DNA from 2 places in the Paenibacillus baimaensis genome. Region 2 is predicted to be linked to the other one. Evidence: riboswitches for the same ligand, from Rfam matches in the RefSeq annotation. Region 2 holds a riboswitch; the other holds the start of a gene.
What was found. Region 2 has a riboswitch for cyclic di-AMP ahead of OB236_RS13295 (CAP domain-containing protein). Riboswitches for the same ligand answer to the same signal wherever they lie in the genome.
Positions count from the first base shown of each region.

Region 1: it holds a riboswitch for cyclic di-AMP, as region 2 does, so the genes downstream of both, OB236_RS31775 (TrkH family potassium uptake protein) here and OB236_RS13295 (CAP domain-containing protein) in region 2, are expected to answer to the same signal.

Region 1 covers NZ_JAOQIO010000107.1:211,003-220,394, forward strand. Annotated here, with positions in the region: gene sdhA (succinate dehydrogenase flavoprotein subunit) at 1-1,731, opposite strand, end outside; gene OB236_RS31755 (succinate dehydrogenase cytochrome b558 subunit) at 1,749-2,402, opposite strand; gene OB236_RS31760 (LysR family transcriptional regulator) at 2,667-3,566, shown strand; gene OB236_RS31765 (cation:proton antiporter) at 3,550-4,815, opposite strand; gene OB236_RS31770 (potassium channel family protein) at 4,870-5,532, opposite strand; gene OB236_RS31775 (TrkH family potassium uptake protein) at 5,545-6,897, opposite strand; cyclic di-AMP (ydaO/yuaA leader) riboswitch at 6,964-7,114, opposite strand; gene OB236_RS31780 (CPBP family intramembrane glutamic endopeptidase) at 7,350-9,011, shown strand; gene uvrC (excinuclease ABC subunit UvrC) at 8,986-9,392, opposite strand, start outside.
Region 2 covers NZ_JAOQIO010000038.1:29,492-38,883, forward strand. Annotated here, with positions in the region: gene cydD (thiol reductant ABC exporter subunit CydD) at 1-671, opposite strand, end outside; gene cydB (cytochrome d ubiquinol oxidase subunit II) at 713-1,729, opposite strand; gene OB236_RS13285 (cytochrome ubiquinol oxidase subunit I) at 1,713-3,116, opposite strand; gene OB236_RS13290 (response regulator transcription factor) at 3,299-4,015, opposite strand; cyclic di-AMP (ydaO/yuaA leader) riboswitch at 4,239-4,372, shown strand; gene OB236_RS13295 (CAP domain-containing protein) at 4,381-5,019, shown strand; gene OB236_RS13300 (YjcZ family sporulation protein) at 5,126-5,251, opposite strand; gene OB236_RS13305 (penicillin-binding transpeptidase domain-containing protein) at 5,603-7,645, shown strand; gene OB236_RS13310 (macrolide 2'-phosphotransferase) at 7,733-8,665, opposite strand; gene OB236_RS13315 (MFS transporter) at 9,118-9,392, shown strand, end outside.

The DNA of each region.
Region 1 (9,392 bases), on a different contig from region 2:
ATAGTCGCGTTTACGTGGCTCGATCAAGGATACGTCAACATCTTCATATTCAATGGTTGGGCCGTTTGGAGTCCATTTGGCTTTTGTTGTTTTCAGGAAACGTTCGTCATCACGCTCGGTGAATTCCGGTTTGTAGTGAGCGCCTCGGCTCTCATCACGCATTAAAGCTCCCAATGTCATCGCATGCGATAATTCCATCATGTTCCACAATTGACGGGTAAAAGCTACACCCTGATTGTTCCAGCGCGCTGTATCGGTCATGCTGATATTTTGATAACGCTGTTTCAATTCATTGATCTTGTCCAAGGTTTCCTGCAGCTTTTTGTTGTAACGAACAACCGTCATGTTGTTGGTCATCCATTCGCCTAATTCCTTGTGAAGCACGTAGGCATTTTCGGTTCCGTCCATTTTTAACAAGCTTTCATACTTGTCCTTTTGTCTTGCCAGATCCTGATCAAACAGGCTGGTCGATATATCTTCGGTATGCTTATCCAAGCCCTTAATATATTCGATGGCCTTCGGACCTGTAATCATCCCGCCATAAATAGCAGACAACAGCGAGTTTGCACCGAGGCGATTGGCACCATGATACTGATACTCGCACTCGCCACAGGCGAATAAGCCAGGAACGTTAGTCATTTGATTGAAATCGACCCACATGCCGCCCATGGAATAATGAACCGCAGGGAAGATTTTCATCGGGATTTTACGAGGATCATCGCCCATGAATTTTTCATAAATTTCAATAATTCCACCAAGCTTAACATCCAGTTCCTTTGGATCCTTATGGGAAAGGTCAAGGTATACCATGTTTTCGCCGTTGATGCCAAGCTTGTCGTCGACGCACACTGCGAAGATTTCGCGGGTTGCAATATCACGAGGAACCAGGTTACCATAGGCTGGATATTTTTCTTCCAGGAAGTACCAAGGCTTGCCGTCTTTGTAGGTCCAAATCCGACCGCCTTCACCACGTGCAGACTCCGACATCAGGCGCAGCTTGTCATCGCCCGGAATCGCTGTAGGGTGAATCTGGATAAACTCGCCGTTCGCGTAATAAACACCTTGCTGATACACCGCACTAGCCGCTGTACCTGTATTAATAACCGAATTCGTCGATTTACCGAAAATAATACCAGGACCACCTGATGCTAGAATAACCGCATCTGCAGGGAAGGACAATACTTCCATACTGCGTAGATCCTGTGCAGTAATACCGCGGCATACGCCATCGTCATCGATAATAGCTCCCAGAAACTCATAATGCTCATACTTCGTTACGAGACCCGCAGTCTCCCAACGACGAACCTGCTCATCCAATGCATAGAGCAATTGTTGCCCAGTAGTAGCTCCGGCAAATGCCGTACGGTGGTATTGGGTTCCTCCAAAACGGCGAAAGTCCAATAAGCCCTCAGGTGTACGATTGAACATAACGCCCATACGATCCATGAGATGGATAATACCAGGTGCAGCATCACACATCGCCTTAACAGGCGGTTGATTGGCGAGGAAGTCTCCTCCGTATACGGTATCATCAAAATGCTCCCAGGTGGAATCGCCTTCGCCTTTTGTATTAACGGCGCCATTGATACCACCTTGCGCACAGACGGAATGTGAACGTTTAACAGGAACCAGTGAAAACAGGCTAACGTGAACACCTGCCTCAGCGGCTTTAATTGTGGCCATTAAACCAGCCAAACCCCCGCCAACTACGATTACTTTTGAATTAGCCATTGTTGTGTATTCCCTCCTTAACCTTTAACCGGCATCGGCAGATTTTGGAACTCAGGACTTAAAAATGCGGTCAAAGACATGATGAACATAATCGTCATCACTACAAATACGCCCATCCATACAAATGTGGAAACCTTTTGCGCCCGCGGTCCGACAGTGACTCCCCAGCTAACCAGGAATGACCACATACCGTTGCTAAAGTGGAACACCGCAGCCACAATCCCGATACAGTAAAACACAAAATTGATCGGATTCGTTGCAATATGATGCATTTGCACGCCAATCTGTTCCTGCGGCAAGCCCAGCGTAATTTGAAAACGGGTTTCAAAGAAATGCCATGCCACGAACAAGAACGTTATTACCCCTGTCACGCGCTGCATAAAAAACATTTGATTGCGGAAATATCCATAATTAGATACGTTATTCCGCGCCGTAAAAGCAACATACAAGCCGTAAATGGCATGATACAGCAGCGGAATCCAGATCCCTACAATTTCCAGTGCAAGCGTTATAGGCAGACTATGAAGAAAATCCACGCTCTCCAGAAATGCCACATGTCCGCCTTTAGAAGCGGAGTAGTTGGTGATTAGGTGCTCGACCAGGAAAAATCCGACCGGAATCACACCAAGTAATGAATGCAGCTTACGATTTAAATACGAATTTCGAAACATTAGAATGCGTTCCCCCCTTAAGTAGTAAATAGCCGTGTTCACACGATTGTCAAAACCATATTTCATTGTACCCCCGCAAGAAACAAGCGTCAACAAGTTCGCTACGCCTATTTTCCATGATTCGACAACGTTTTATGCAGTTATAGACAAATTTTGTGAAGATTACGTGACCTATACATCGTACTCCTTTAGTGCTTATAATGGAAGTGCCGATTTTTTATAATCACTTATGCGTTTTGCACATAACAGAAAGTAGGTTATTGGATGTTTGAGAATATCGATATCTTCGCCATTGTCGTCGAAATGGAAAGCTTGAATAAGGCTTCCCAAACGTTAAATATTTCACAGCCGGCCTTATCCAGAAAAATTATGCGTCTGGAGGAGGAGCTTGGAATCCAGCTGTTTCACCGCAAAGGCAAACGACTGGAGATTACCCGTGCCGGACAAATCTGCTACGAGTATGCCTTGGAGCAGCGCGCTATGGGGCGCAAGCTGCAGCGTTCTCTGGAGGTATTCAAAACGACCGATAAGCCATCCAGTATTATCATCGGGGCCAGCCTCACCACACTGCAGTCCACCTTGCCTGATCTGATTACGATTTATGCCAAGGACTACCCTCATACCGACATTAAGGCCATTACCGGAAAAACCCATGAGATCGTCCCGATGGTCAAGGAGCGCAAGGTGGACATAGGTCTGGTGGCCTCGAAGATTGAGCACCCCGGGCTGCAGTGCATTCCGCTTTTCGACGACCGTCTATGTATTGTGCTGCCGGATAATCATCCTTTTGTGGATAAAGCTGCTATACAAATCGAAGACCTGCACGAGCTTCCGATGATCCTATTTTCACGGGGCACCTGGTACCGGATTCTGATGGACGAGCTGTTCCAGCGTTATTCTTTACATCCCGATGTCAAAATGGAAATCGATTCATTCGAGGCCATCATCCGTCTGGTTTCCACATGTAAAACTGCTACCCTGCTGCCCGAGTCTTATCTTCGTCGTCATTTTCTGGAGGAAAACGAGCTGGTCGTCCGTTTCATTCCTGCTCTAGATCAAACAACAAGAACGACCTCCCTGCTGTTCACAGAGGAAGCCGTTCATCATCCATCGGCACAACGTTTTATTGAAAAGGCCAAGAGCCACTTTAACCGGAGCGATTGAGCTCCTCCGTATCTTTAGCTGTATCGGTTTCAGTGACACCCAGCTTTCGGGCCACATAGGCCGTCGTACCTGCCTGCAGCAGGATCGTGAACAACACCGCGAGGAAAGTTACCGATGCCATGACGTCCGCATACTTCACACCAAGTCCAACCACCATGCCGGATAAGGCCGCAGGAATGACTCCTGTTTCACGAACCCAGAACATGAATACAAGCTCTCTCCAGGTCCAGCGTGCCTTGCGGTCCGGCAGTGCCGAAGCCAGCACAGTTAACGGACGTGCAATGAATATGAAAACAGCGATGACCCCAAGACTCGGCCACAGGTTAGCCCAAATCACGCCAAAATTAACTTGACTGCCAAGCATAATAAAAATCAACATCCGCATGATAACGGTTATATTTTCGCTAAAATGACCCATCTCTTGATGCTTGTCCTGTAAATCCAGCTTGAATATATGCACATTACCCCAAATGAGCCCTGCTGTAAATGTAGCCATAAACCCGCTGACATGTATCGTTTCACCCAGCAAATAAGTGGTAATAGCTGTAACCACCATCGCTATGGTGGCGTAATCCCGCATCCAGCCGAGCTTGCTATGCGCCGTGATATAGACCAATATGAAACCTATTACAGCCCCAACCAGAATTCCACCAAGCGCGGTAACCAGAAACTGCATAACACTTGCGGATACGGAAATCGCCTGTCCTCCGGTGATTACAGCCAGCACGGAAAACGTCAGTATCGACCCTGTCGCATCATTGAATGCCGATTCGCTCTCAACCGTTTCTCTCAACTTGGTACGAATCCGCACCTGCTTGAACACGGGTATCAGAGTTGCCGGATCTGTCGATGAAATGATAGCCCCAAGCAGCACTGCGTACAATAAGGGCATGCCCAGCAACCAATGTGCCGTCACAGCGACAACCCCACAGGTGATCAACACACCGGGGACGCTTAGCAGTGTCAAGGTGAGCCATACTTTTCGAAGACCGGACAACCGGATATTGCGACCGCCATCAAATAATATCAAGACTGAACCCAAGGTTAATATAAACTGATTCGTAAACGAGCTGCTTGTCTCCGTTACCAGATGCAGTCCCTGGCCCACGACCATCCCTGCAATCAAAAATAAAGCGACATCCGGAAGCTTCAACCAGGCGGCTAATTTACCTGACAACATACCCATACCCAATATAAATATCAATAAGAACAATACATGGTAAACCAGCTCACTGACCTCGTTATTCAACTCAACACACTCCGAATCTGATTAACAAGGATATCCGCATGTCCATACAACCGATCACTTCACGACTTCATTCTCAAAAGATTCGATCTGCGAATTCGTGCCTATGATCACCAAAATATCCCGTTCTTCCAATAAATCATTAGCCGTAGGCGCAATAATGACGCCTTCTTTCTTATTAATAGCAACGACACTACAGCCATATTTAACTCGTAAGTTCAGATCCTTCAGCGTTCTCCCCGACATTCGCTTCGGTACTGACAGCTCAGCTATCGTATAATCCCTGGACAGCTCGATAAAATCCAATAGATTCGGTGATACTAATTGATGCGCTACACGGATTCCCATATCGCGCTCCGGGAATATGACCCGATCAACGCCGATTTTATTCAGCACCTTGCCGTGCAGCTCGGATAACGCTTTGGTGACAACCAACGGCACTCCTATATCCTTAAGCAAAATAGCCGTTAATATACTCGATTGAATATCGCTTCCAATCGCCACGATCACGCAATCAAAGTTACGTATACCAAGTGAGCGCAGCACCTCTTCATCCGTGGAGTCTGCGACGACGACATGGGTCAATACCTCGCTCATTTCATCAACGGCTTCTTCGTCCTGATCAATGCCAAGAACCTCATGTCCTAACTTGGTCAGCTCTCTGGCCAAACTTGACCCGAATCTCCCCAATCCAATTACTGCATACTGCGTGCGCTTCATCCTGCTTTTCCCCTATCCGATTGTAATTTTCCCCTCAGGGTATCTGTATAATTCTTTTTCGGTTTTTGGTCCCAGCGCATACGCCAAGGTTATTGGCCCCAAACGGCCAGCAAACATCGTCAGTGAAATCAAAATTTTACCGACTACTGTCAAATCCGTCGTTAATCCCATCGTCAGGCCTACCGTGCCAAAAGCCGAGGTGACTTCAAAGAGTATCATCAGAAATGGATGACTCTCTGTGGTGGATAATATCATGGCCACGAAAATCACAAGAAATAGTGCAATCATCGTTAACGTAATCGCCTTAAGGATACGATCCTTACCCAAGCGGTAATGGAACAATACAATGTCCTCCTTGCCGCGAATCATCGCCACAATAGCACCGATCAGCGTCATAAAGGTCGTGGTCTTGATCCCTCCGCCTGTCGAGCCTGGTGAAGCACCTATAAACATCAGAATAATCATGAAAAATTGGGAAGCCTGGCGCATAGCTCCGATATCCACCGTATTGGCCCCTGCTGTTCGCGGTGTTACCGATTGAAAGAGCGAGGCCCATATTTTCCCTGACCAGTCCAGTGATCCTAATGTTTTGGTATTGCTGAATTCAAAAGCATACATCACCACAGCACCTGTGAGGATCAACACCCCCGTTGTACTTAACACCACCTTGGAATGCAGCGACAACCGTTTTACTTTTCTATATTCGAGCAGATCCGACATGACGATAAAACCAATACCGCCCAACACAATAAGTCCCATTGAAACGATGTTGATAACCGGGTCGGCCGCATACGAGGTCAGACTGCTGAATGGGCCGCTCACCGAGCCGAACAAATCGAACCCTGCATTATTAAAAAATGAAACCGCATGCCAGATTCCGAAATAAATGCCTTTGGCTGGACCAAGATCTATGGACCAGCGGATGGAAAAAATGATCGCAGCTATCAGCTCTATCGTAAGCGAGTAGCGAATTACTTTACGAATCAGGCGCACAATGCCTTCCATACTCCCTTGGTTCATCGCTTCCTGAAGAATGAGGCGTTCCTTCAAAGAAATTCGTTTCTTCAATGCAAAGGCAAATAAGGTCGCCATCGTCATAAAGCCGAGTCCGCCAATCTGAATCAACGTGACAATAACGATTTGACCAAACATGGAGAAGTACGTACCTGTATCCACAACAACAAGCCCAGTCACACAAGTGGCAGATGTCGCTGTAAACAAGGCATTAATAAAGGATAATCGTTCCCCCGTCGCCGATGAGACTGGAAGCGTAAGCACCAGTGCTCCAATTAAAATAATCGCGGCAAAACCCAATACCAGAATTTGCGGAGGCGTTAATTGGATTTGTTTCAACGTTAATTTCATTTCTCACCTCACAAATATTTGAAAAACAGCAAAAAAAAGACACCGGAAACCCAATGTCAACTAAACAGGTTCCTGCGATAAAGCCTACGAGGTTAGCTGACGGATTCGGGTTTACAGGTACCCTATCAATTCCACTCTCATGAATGGAATCGAATTCACCCCTTACTACTACAAATGGTTCCCCCGTTTTCGGAAAGAAATTCGGCTTCTGTATTCAATTGATATGAATTATAAGGCTATTCTTCCATAAGTACAAAGTCGTAATAACTCGAAAAGCAGGGATATTCCGATTCTTATTATAGCTGGCAGGCATCAAACTGAGGATTCGCTTTGGTTTTCAACGTTTATCCCCGTTATGCTTGGTAATGCATTGGATTTGATCAGACATGTATGCTAAGTTTATGGAATACAATAATCAAGCCTTCCCATTTCTTCATTCCAAGGAGACTAATATGATCAATCGTTCATTGGATAGACCACTTCAGCTGCTGGCAGTTGTCGGTATTATCCTTTATTTTACCGTCATTCTCATATCCTCGTATTTGTCTGGGCCTCCTCCATCCAATGAAGAAGCAGATGGACTACCAACTATTACCCAGCAGGCAGCCGCTGACACGGCAGTCGTATTTGCCAGGCAGCATTTCGCATTATCAGACAATCATAAAACGAGCACGTTATACCAAACTCATTCCGAACGAAGCGGGTACTTGCAAAAGGAGCACTTATTCAATTCTTATACGGAGCGATATACCCAGCTACCGCTGGACTACTACGAGGTTGAAATTAACGACCTTGCCAGCTCTAAAACTTATTACATCGATATCAATTACTCGAATCAGAAGGTGCTTGGCTGGAAAACATATGTGTCGCCATCGTCCAAAGCAGATACGGTATCTGCGTCAGGAGTGGACCCTCAGCTGTTAGCCGAGCAGACGATCAAGGAACAGGGTTACTCGCCAACCAATTTCACTTTGCTGGACACCGTTCCCGACCTGAACAAAAAAAATAATGCTGCCACCCCATCGGGACGTGTGCTTGTTTATGAGAGCAGAATCGATCTGATCGGACAGGCAAAACTACAGCTTACACTCAACGTCTCGAAGGGTCAGGTCGTTTCCTTCCAGCCAGATTTCAAGATCCCGGCTGCGTTTGGGGAATGGAAGGAGATACAAAATAGCAGTGCCTCCCTGATGACCAACATCAGTATGGGTGTATCGTTAATTATGGCAGCAGCAGCTCTGTTCATCATCATACGTTATCGGCGTCAAATCACATTTCGCCGCGGCCTGTGGCTGACCTTGATTTTTCTAATTATTTACATTGGAAACAACTTCAATATGCTGCCGGCTTTCCGAACCTCACATACGGCGGGTCCATCCCAGTTCGAAGCGCTCTTTTACTTGTGGTTTCTCAATATTATTATTGCGATGATGGCTGTTAGCGTCTACCTCTCCGTCCTTGCCGGCAGACAGATGTGGTCCCGTTACAGCTGGAATCCGCTGCCGGAATGGCAGGACCCCGCTTTTGGGAGCCAGGTATGGGTGGCCATGACTCGCGGCTACCTGCTCTGTTTCTTTATTCTCGGCGTCCAGCAAGTGCTGTTCTTTATAGCGGAGCGTGCTTTTGACGTATGGTCGGTGAATGATGCAGCAGATTCTGTGCTGAACATGACGTTCCCTGCACTATTTCCGCTCATGGCCTGGGCAGCGGCTATCTCCGAAGAAACCGTATACCGACTGTTCGGCATTGCCTTCTTTCTGAAAATTGTCCGCATTCGGTTTCTGGCTGTACTGCTCCCGAGCATCATCTGGGCGATGAGCCATACCCAATATCCGATTTATCCGGTCTATACACGACTTGTTGAGGTTACCATTATCGGTGTCATTTTTGGATATGCCTTTCTTAAATACGGGTTTATGACTGTACTGTTTGCCCACGCCTCGATGGATAGTATTTTGATGGGACTCTCCTTGTATGGTCTCGGGGATTGGATGCATATCGTGGTCGGCAGTTTTTATCTGATATTCCCAGGTCTTGTCGGCTGGGTGCTGTATCGACTGCATGGCAACAAAAAAAGACGGGCACTATCTATGCCTCGTCTTGATCCTGATTAAGTGATTGTAATATTTGTGTGGCCAGCTTTTCCCCGATACCCAGAAGCCGGAAATCTTCAATACTGGCTTCTTTTATTTTTTTCATGGAGCCAAAATGCTTCAACATCGCCTTACGCCGCTTCTCACCAATTCCCGGAATCGAATCCAGCTGGGAGACGATCATCGATTTGGCGCGCGTTTCGCGGTGGAACGTAATAGCAAAGCGATGGACCTCGTCCTGAATACGCTGGAGCAGGTAAAACTCCTGACTATCACGCGGCAGTGGAACGATTTCTGCTGGGTCTCCCATAATCAGCTGTGCGGTTTTGTGACGGTCATCCTTGGCGAGTCCACAAACCGGAATATAAAGACCCAGTTCATTTTCCAGTACATCGATAGCCG
Region 2 (9,392 bases):
AAAAAAGCGGTCCGGAGTGTCCGCATCGTTGCCGTTGTGAACCGATCACTAACTTTGGCTATGGTTAAAGCATGGTTATGGCTTATTCCAAGAAATTTTAAAGTTTCCATACCTCGTAGCGAATCTACAAAATGGTTCGATAATCCCCGGTAGGAGTCCTGCTGCTTCTCGACCTGACTTTTAGCTGCAAGCCCGATCAGAATCATAAATACGATCACAATAGGCATCGTTACAACAAGTATTATTCCACTTGGAGCATCCTGCAACGCTATATAAATAAGAAGAACAACCGGTACAATCGATACGCCGACCATGCGCGGAATGACGAGCTCCACATAGCTGCGAAATTGTGTCACGCCTTCAAGTACAAGTGTTGTCAGGCTGCCTGTACCTTGAACACCAGCAAACCTCGGACCCAATTGAAAAAGCTTATTAATCAAGCTTTGTCTCATCGTAGTGCTTGTCACTGCGGCATAACGCTGCGCAGTCCGCTGCTGCAGGAAAGCCATCAGATGGCGGACTATATAAGCAATAGCGAATATCAGGAGCTTGCCTGCTTGGGTTTCTATGGGAGCACCTGCGAACAATTCAGAGATGACCTCAGCCAATGCTTGGGCAGCGACGATGATACAGCAGCATTGAATCAGTGTGAAAACCGTTATGATGCTCAAGACAGCCCTTATTCCCTTGAACAGCATGAGCTCGCGGCCCATCAGTATTCCAGATGATCCTTTTCATGAATACGCTTATGGAAAACAAAGTAGCTCCAAATCTGATAGCCGAGGACAAAGGGCAGAAGCGATAAAGAAACTATGGCCATAATCTTAAGCGAATAAGCTCCTGATGCGGCATTATGAATCGTTAAGCTGAACGCGCTATCGATAGAGCTGATCATGACACGTGGGAATAGGCCAATAAAAACCGAAGCGACGGACAATCCTATGACAGCTCCAGTCATCCCGAATGCCCATCCATCCTTCTTGAGGCTTATAAACAAGCCGGAGAGTAAGTAAGCTAATGAGCCAAGCGCAGCAGTTAAAGCTAACAAAGCGCTGTGCTGCTCGAACAGATCGGTCATGCCGTAGGTCATGATGGCGAACACAATGAGCAATATCGCAGCAAACGGAAGCAATTTTTTCGCCAGTCCACGTGCCCGTACCTGCAGATCACCCGTGGTGCGCAAAGTGATGAACAATAGTCCATGCAGCTGGCAAAGCGCCACGACACAAATCCCGCCGAGCAGTGTATAGCCGTTGACGATGTCAAGAAAACCTGCCCTCATCTCCATATCGCTGCCGATTGGAACGCCCTTGATCATACCCGAAAAGGCAACGCCCAGCAGGAGAGGCGGGAGGAGACTGCCCAGAAAAATGACGATATCCCATGTTCGTTTCCACTTGTAGCTGTCCAGCTTGCCTCTGAATTCGAAGGCGACTCCGCGTCCAATCAAAGCGAGAAGCACGAGAACAAGTGCAGTATAGTAGCCGCTGAACATCGTCGCATACCAGTGGGGGAAAGCCGCGAACATAGCTCCTCCTGCGGTAATCAGCCACACCTCATTGCCGTCCCAGAATGGACCGATGGAGTTAATTAATACGCGGCGCTCCATATCGGTGCGGGCAAGCAGTGAGGTGGACATCCCGACTCCAAAATCAAACCCCTCCAGGAAAAAGAAACCTATGAATAATACCGCAACCAGTACAAACCATAGCTCATTTAATGACAGCATGATACCCCTCCTCATAAGGATCATTTGATTCATGAGCCGACTTGGCCGAATCAAAGGGTCCCTTTTTAATAATACGAACAAATAACACAACCATAATTATGGCAAGCACCGAATAAATGGCTGTAAATGAGATCAAGGAAAACAATACCTGGCCGGCAGTTACGCTTGGGGAAATCCCGTCTTCGGTCCGCATGAGCCCAAAGACCGTCCACGGTTGGCGTCCAATCTCGGTCATAATCCACCCTGCGGTATTGGCGATAAACGGCAGTGATATACCGGCTATCATTAATCGCATAAACCAGGCAGCAGGCTTTGTCATTTTATTGCGTATCCACAAATAAACGGCATACATTCCGAGTAGTATCATCGCTGATCCGGCAGCCACCATAATTCGGAAGCTCCAGAAGGTCGTGCGTACCGGCGGAATATAGTTTCCTGGTCCGTACTGTTCGGTGTATTGAGCCTGCAGCTCTTGCATACCCTTCACTTCACCGTGAAATTGGCTGTGTGACAAATAGCTGAGCAAATAAGGGATTTTGATTTCGCCACTGTTGGTCTGTTTGTCCGGGTCAATATTCGCAATAACCGTCCAGGCAGCAGGGTCTCCGCTTTTGCCCCATAAGCCTTCGCTGGCAGCCATTTTCATTGGCTGGGTTTTGACCAGATATTGGGCTTGCTGGTGACCAAACAAGGCAACGCCAATGGAGGCAATCATGCCTACTAATGCAGCAATTTGAAACGATTTGCGGAAGAAAGACATGTCCTGCCCTTTAAGCAGCTTCCATGCGCTGATGCCTGTAACCAGAAAAGCTCCGGTTGCAAATGCTCCAAGCAAGGTATGCGGGAACTCGACCCATAATTGTCCGTTTCCTAAGAGGGCAAATATGTCATTCATCTCAGCCCTTCCATTAGCGATGGTAAAGCCGACAGGGCGCTGCATGAATGAATTGGCGGCCAATATCCAGAACGCTGACATTGACGTGCCCAGCGTAACCAGCCAGATGCAGAGCAGATGAAGCTTGGGCGAGAGGCGATCCCAACCAAAGATCCATAGTCCAATGAAGGTAGATTCCATAAAGAAAGCAAGCAATGCCTCAATGGCCAGCGGAGCTCCAAACACATCACCTACGAAGCGGGAGTAATTGGACCAGTTCATGCCGAACTGGAACTCCTGCAATATACCTGTGACAATCCCAATGGCAAAATTGATCAAAAAGAGCTTACCCCAGAATTGAGCCATCTTCTTGTACTCTTCCCGTCCTTTGACCACATAAATGGTTTCCATAATAGCAATTAGCAGAGCGAGACCAATGGAAACAGGGACAAAGAAAAAATGAAAAATAGTTGTTGAAGCAAACTGCGTGCGTGCAAGCATGATTAAATCCATAGTCACTGTCCTCACTTTCTTCAAAAGATTGGGTTTCAGATTTCGCGAATTTCTTGCTCTAATCATGCCAGATTCCTTGTAAAAGGTATGTGATTTAAATCACATAGTAGCTTAAACAAAAAGGGGAAAGAAGACAACGCTATGAATGTCTCGCCCCAATTGTTCACTATGCAAAATCCGTTTTAAATATTCGAAGCCTTCAGACGATAACCGATACCCCAGACAGTCCCAATCATGGCAGCAGCAGCAGGGGACACAGCCTGTAATTTTTCGCGAACTCGCTTAACATGAGAATCTACAGTGCGATGATCCCCATGATCTTCATAGCCCCACACATCACGAAAAAGCTTGTCTCTTGTGCAGGTGATTCCTTCGTTCATCACTAAATATCGCAGCAGCTCATACTCCCTGAGAGTTAAGGAAATCTCACGTCCATCTGCAAGTACTCTGCGGGCATCATGCTCGATAAGAAGATGGGGTAGCATAAATCTGTTTCCGGGTGATTGGGTGGCAGACCAGAATTTACCGGGTTGTGTCCGTTTAAGGATAGCTTGAATTCGGCATGTGAATTCCCTTGGACTAAAAGGTTTGGTCACATAATCATCAACCCCTGCTTTGAAGGCATGGATCGTATCGTCTTCATTATCCTTGGCTGTAAGCATAAGCAGGGGAGTAGTTTTTACTTGCTTGACCATCTGACAAATTTCTAGCCCGCTCAGACCCGGCATCATCCAATCCAGCACAATGATGTCATAATCGTTATCCACCGCTTTATGCAAAGCATCGTTGCCATTGTCGGATTCCTCAACACAAGCTCCGTCTTTCTCCAGATACATGCGTACGATTGTGCGTATACGTTCTTCGTCATCGGCGACCAATACTCTGTATTTGCTTGTCATCTATTATCACCTCACCTGCCTTTTATTGTATCTATCATTTTTCACAAAGGCATGACTACATTGAGCTATTTCAATAACGGAAAGGTGAACAAAGCATGAAGGCTTTGTGAATTCAAATATGATGGAAAACTTTGTGCAGTGATCATTCGCAAATCCCATGTTAAAATGAAACTCTCTTAAACCATTTCTAGCTTTAAGCTGTGCAAATTGGTATTTTGAGAGAATCATAAACAGGCCGAAGCTTCCACAAGAGGCATGGGGGACCCAATCTTTGGGGTGAAGCCGTATTCATGGCCGGGCGCTTGCTCTTTGACCCGAACCCGTCAGCTAACCTCGTAGGCCTTAAAAAAGAGAGGATGTTTGCAATGTTTTTGAAGAAGTCCGTATTAACCGGTTTACTTGCCTTGGGCACGATTATTGGAGCCACGGCTGTTTCGGCTGCACCGTATTCGGTAACAGGCAACGATACGATGTGGACGATAGCCAAGAAGTATGGGATTAGCTTAAGCTCCCTTGTTCAAGCCAATCCACAGGTTACCAATACCAATAATATTTGGCCAGGACTGGTATTGAATATCCCTGGAACAAGCTCAAGTGCACCAGCTCCGCAGGGAACAGGCAACTCAACAGTCACCTCCACCTTTGCGAGTCAAGTGGTAACTTTGGTCAATCAGGAACGTACAAAAGCAGGCTTGAAGACGTTGGCAAGCGACAGTGCTTTGTCGGCTATGGCATTGGATAAAGCGAAGGATATGTATAACAATCATTATTTTGATCATACCTCTCCTACCTATGGCTCCCCCTTTAACATGATGAAATCGTATGGTATCCGATATACGTATGCAGGAGAAAATATTGCCATGGGTCAGAAGACTCCACAGGATGTGATGACTGCCTGGATGAACAGCGCAGGGCATCGACAAAATATTTTGAGCCCTAATTATACGAAAATTGGCGTAGCTTATTATAACGGCGAGTGGGTTCAGGAGTTTATTGCGAATTAAGCTTGTATGCAGGCGTCGCTCTTAAAAAAGACAGTAACCGATTAAGGAATCCATTTCCCTTCGAGTTACTGTCTTTTTGACTATATCAGGATATTAACAGTTCATGTTAGATGAATGTTCTCGAAATAATAACAAGCAGAATGAATAAAACAAGAATTACACCTGTGCTAGTTCCCAGACCCAAACCTGCACAGCTTCCACAACCTACGCCAGCTCCGCCTAAATATCCCATATTTCCAGCCTCCTTCCGTTTGACCTTCTGTATGTTATGATGGTCAGAGGCTGATGGATTGTACTTATACAAAATGTGCGCTTGTAGGGGAGGAACTTGTCGTTCCTGAATTGATAGATTTACATATGCTATGTTGTGGGAGAAGCCGCCAACTGCTCCCATGCTAACCCATAGATCACTCCGAAATAGACGGTTGCCTTCACGGGATCGTCTATTTTCCTTTTATGAAATGAAAATGTCAGCAAGTTGTGATCGTTTGTCTATGTAACTGATTGCCATATTTCATTATATTTAGTACGGTAAGCCGCATTTACGGACAATAGATAACTTATATGCAAAGGGGGATTATCCTTGAAAACATCCAAATGGTTGATCGTGGGATTTCTGCTGCTGCTGCTACTCATCACCGGCTGCCGGAACGAAGCATCCAAACCTAAAGCGATGACGTCCGAGCAGGTCTTCGATTCTTATATGGCTGCGTGGCAAAAGGGACAATATGAAGACATGTATGCGATGCTATCGTCAGATTCCCAAACCAGACTATCGCAAGATCAGTTCGTTAAGCGCTACTTCTCCATTTATGAAGGAATCGGGATGAGTCAGCTGCACATCGAAAGGACAACTCTCCCAGCTCCTACCAAGCCAACTCCTGCGCCAGAGGATAAAGCTACTTATACTTACCATGCTTCACTTATGACGATTGCAGGTCCCATTGAATTTAATTATCAAGCAAAGTTAATCAAGGAAAACTCAACCATGTATTGGAAGATAGACTGGACTCCTTCACTTATTTTCCCTGCTATGAAGGACAATGATAAGGTAACTGTACGTACCTCAAAGGCGATGAGGGGGGAAATATACGATAGGAATGGGGAAGGGCTGGCGATTAATGGCAGCTTGATCATTCTTGGATTAGCCGCTGATCGTTTAGGCCCGGATGCTGAAAAGACGGTTCAATCGGTTGCTCAATATTTGGGATTATCAACGGATGAGGTTAACAAAAAGCTAAAGGCTTCCTGGGTAAAACCCGGTAATTTTGTTCCAATCGGTTCTACCGACGGTAAGGGAGTCATGGCTTTTCAAGGCATAGAGGGCGTCTCCTTTCAGCAAAAAAAGATCCGCACCTACCCACTTGCCGAAGCGGCCGCCCATTTGACTGGCTACGTTCAAGGCATTAACGCAGAGGAGCTGGCCAAGCTGAAAGACCAAGGCTACGGTCCTGATGACCAGTTGGGCAAGGCAGGGTTGGAGCAGCTGTTCGAGAAAAGCTTAAAGGGCCAGGACGGAGTGCGAATCGTGATCATTGATGAGAATGGGGCTACCCGTGAAACGTTGGCATCTAAGGAGACGGTAGCGGGAGAGAATGTCCAAACCACAATCGATAGCGGACTGCAAAGGGCGATCTACGAGCAGTATCAAGGAGATGCGGGTTCTGCCTCTGCTTTACAGCCGCAGAGCGGTGAAATATTGGCATTGGTCAGCAGCCCTGCGTATGATCCTAATCTGTTTGTATCGGGTCTTTCGGCTGAGCAATGGAACAAGTGGAATGGGGATCCTAATATTCCGCTCCTTAACCGTTTTACAAAGCTGTATTCACCGGGCTCGATTTTTAAAACCGTTACAGCGGCCGTAGGCTTGAACGCAGGTGTGTCATCTCCAGATCACGTCAGAAATATTCAAGGCTTATACTGGACAAAGGATGCATCATGGGGAAATTATTATGTAACACGTGATCGGGATGTGCCCAATGAAAATTTACGCGATGCGCTGGTTTTCTCGGATAATATATTTTTTGCTCAGGAAGCGCTTGCGATGGGAAAAGATACATTCTATAATGGCGCCTACAAATTCGGTTTTGGAGAGCCGCTGCCGCTGCCGTACCCATTCCCGCGATCCAGCCTGGCCAATCAGGGGATCAAGAACGACATTCAACTTGCCGATTCGGCTTACGGACAAGGAGAAGTCCAGATGAGTCCGCTTCATGTAGCGTTGTCCTATACGCCTATAATTAACCAAGGCAATGTGATTGCACCGTTATTGGTGAAATCAGCTTCCAACCCGGCTGACACCATATGGAAGCGGGATGTTATTAGACCAGAGGTTGCCGAGATTGTGCGTCAGGATCTCGTGGAGGCCGTCCGGAACCCGAAGGGTTTTGCTCATGGCGCTTACATATCAGGCATGAACATCGCAGGTAAGACAGGTACAGCGGAATTGAAGCAAAAGAAGGGAGAGGACGGGTTGGAGAATGGCTGGTTTATCGAGTTCGATGCCACTCTTAATCAATTACTGCTGACGATGATGGTTGAGGATGTGAAGAAGCGGGGTGGCAGTGGTTATGTGGTAGCCAAAGCGAAAAAGATATTTCTCAAATATGGGAAAACAACATGGTAAGAAGAAAACCAGTACTTAACACGAATCGTGTTAGACTGGTTTTTGTTTATTGCGATATTGTTACCCGTTAACTTAATTTAGGATGAGTTAACCTCCATTCCAGTTTGCAATCATACCTTTAGCCATCTCGATATCGGACTCTCTTCCTGTAATAAGCGCAAACTTGGCCACTACAGCTGGATATGCTGCCCATTGTTCTGCAATATGCTCATGCATACGAGGCCACACCCTACCTCCAAATCTTTCATATCGTTGAAGTAAATCGCGAAGTCCATCGTCACCAAAGAGAGCAAAATAAATGACGAAATCCTTCCCTGGATCGGCACATTCTGCCTCGGTCCAATCAATTAAGCCCGTCACACGCCTCGTCTCATCAACGAGTATGTGAGGGGGGTGCAAATCGCCATGATTTAATGTCGAATGCTCTGGCCAGTATGAGTCTGTGGACAACCATGAATTCCATCTATGTTGTAGTTTTTGGGGAATCGCAAAACTTTGTTTAATTTCCTCGATATTACTGGAAAAGGCTTCGCGTGCATCATTAGGGCTTTTGACTCGAACGCCAGCCTTTGCAGCTACGTCATGATCGATGCCATGCAGTGAGGCCAGCGTCTCAGCGAGAGAGTCAAAGAAAATATCTGGTAGCGATTGCTGCTCATATTGCCAAACATATCCTCCCCCTGCAGGGTCTACTGTCGCAATTGGCACCCCATTGAGCAAAGGATATGCGATCAGCTCTGGAGTAAAAATGCGCCAATCGGGTACATCAATCGAAAGCTTATCACGAACAAGCATAAGCACCCTGCGTTCGTTTTCAGCTCTCTCCCATACATCGGAACGCCTTGGCTTGCGCAGTACCCATGATGTTCCTTTATGATCTGCTGTAAAAGCTACTAGAAAGTCCATTCCTGATTCGTTAATCTCCACTTGCTCTGGGTCCAACTGTAGTCCATGCTTACTTGCATGGGATAACATATCTTTTTTATCATTATGATGATCATTTGGTTGTAATGTTGTCATTTAAAAGTACACTCCTTTTATAAGTAAATTAAAAAAACACAGAGCATCGCTGCCTGTGTAATCGTAATCGAAAAAGGAATGCACTATGGTCCTCTTGCATGTAAAAGAAGATGACTACTCCTGAATTGCTTCAAAGAAAGTCTGTTCTTCTAATATAATAGGGGCACCCGTGGATAGACATACCAATCCCGATTACTCTGCGCACAGACAGAGTCGAATAACAAGCTGCAATTAGTTGCATTGCTTTCTCAATCGGGAATAATTTATCACACGTAACCCTCCATTCAAAAAGAATATGTAAATTTTAACATAGACATCTGGCTATATCAACTGACCAACTCATTGATTAATTTGAGGGTTAAGTCATTGGCGAAAATTGGTTCTCATAAGGTATAATTGAAAAATATTTCATAGCAAAAGACCATAGACTGTGACTCGAAGGAGGAGATAAGATGCTTAGGAGAAAATGTCTGGCCGCTTATTTCGCTTCATGGACGATCGTACTGTTGATTTCGTTTCCATTCATGGCTGTGGGAGGGGCAGCTTGGTATGCGGCTAGCAACTATGCATCGTGGGCCTCTGTCATTGCCTTGTATGCGGTACCGAGTATATTTCTTTACGGCATCCTTGTTTCATCAATTACGGAAGTAGCAATTAGAAAATTGAAGGTAATGGGTTCGGGCGAATGGTTAATATCCGGTTTTATCCACGTTGTCCTTGGGTTCTT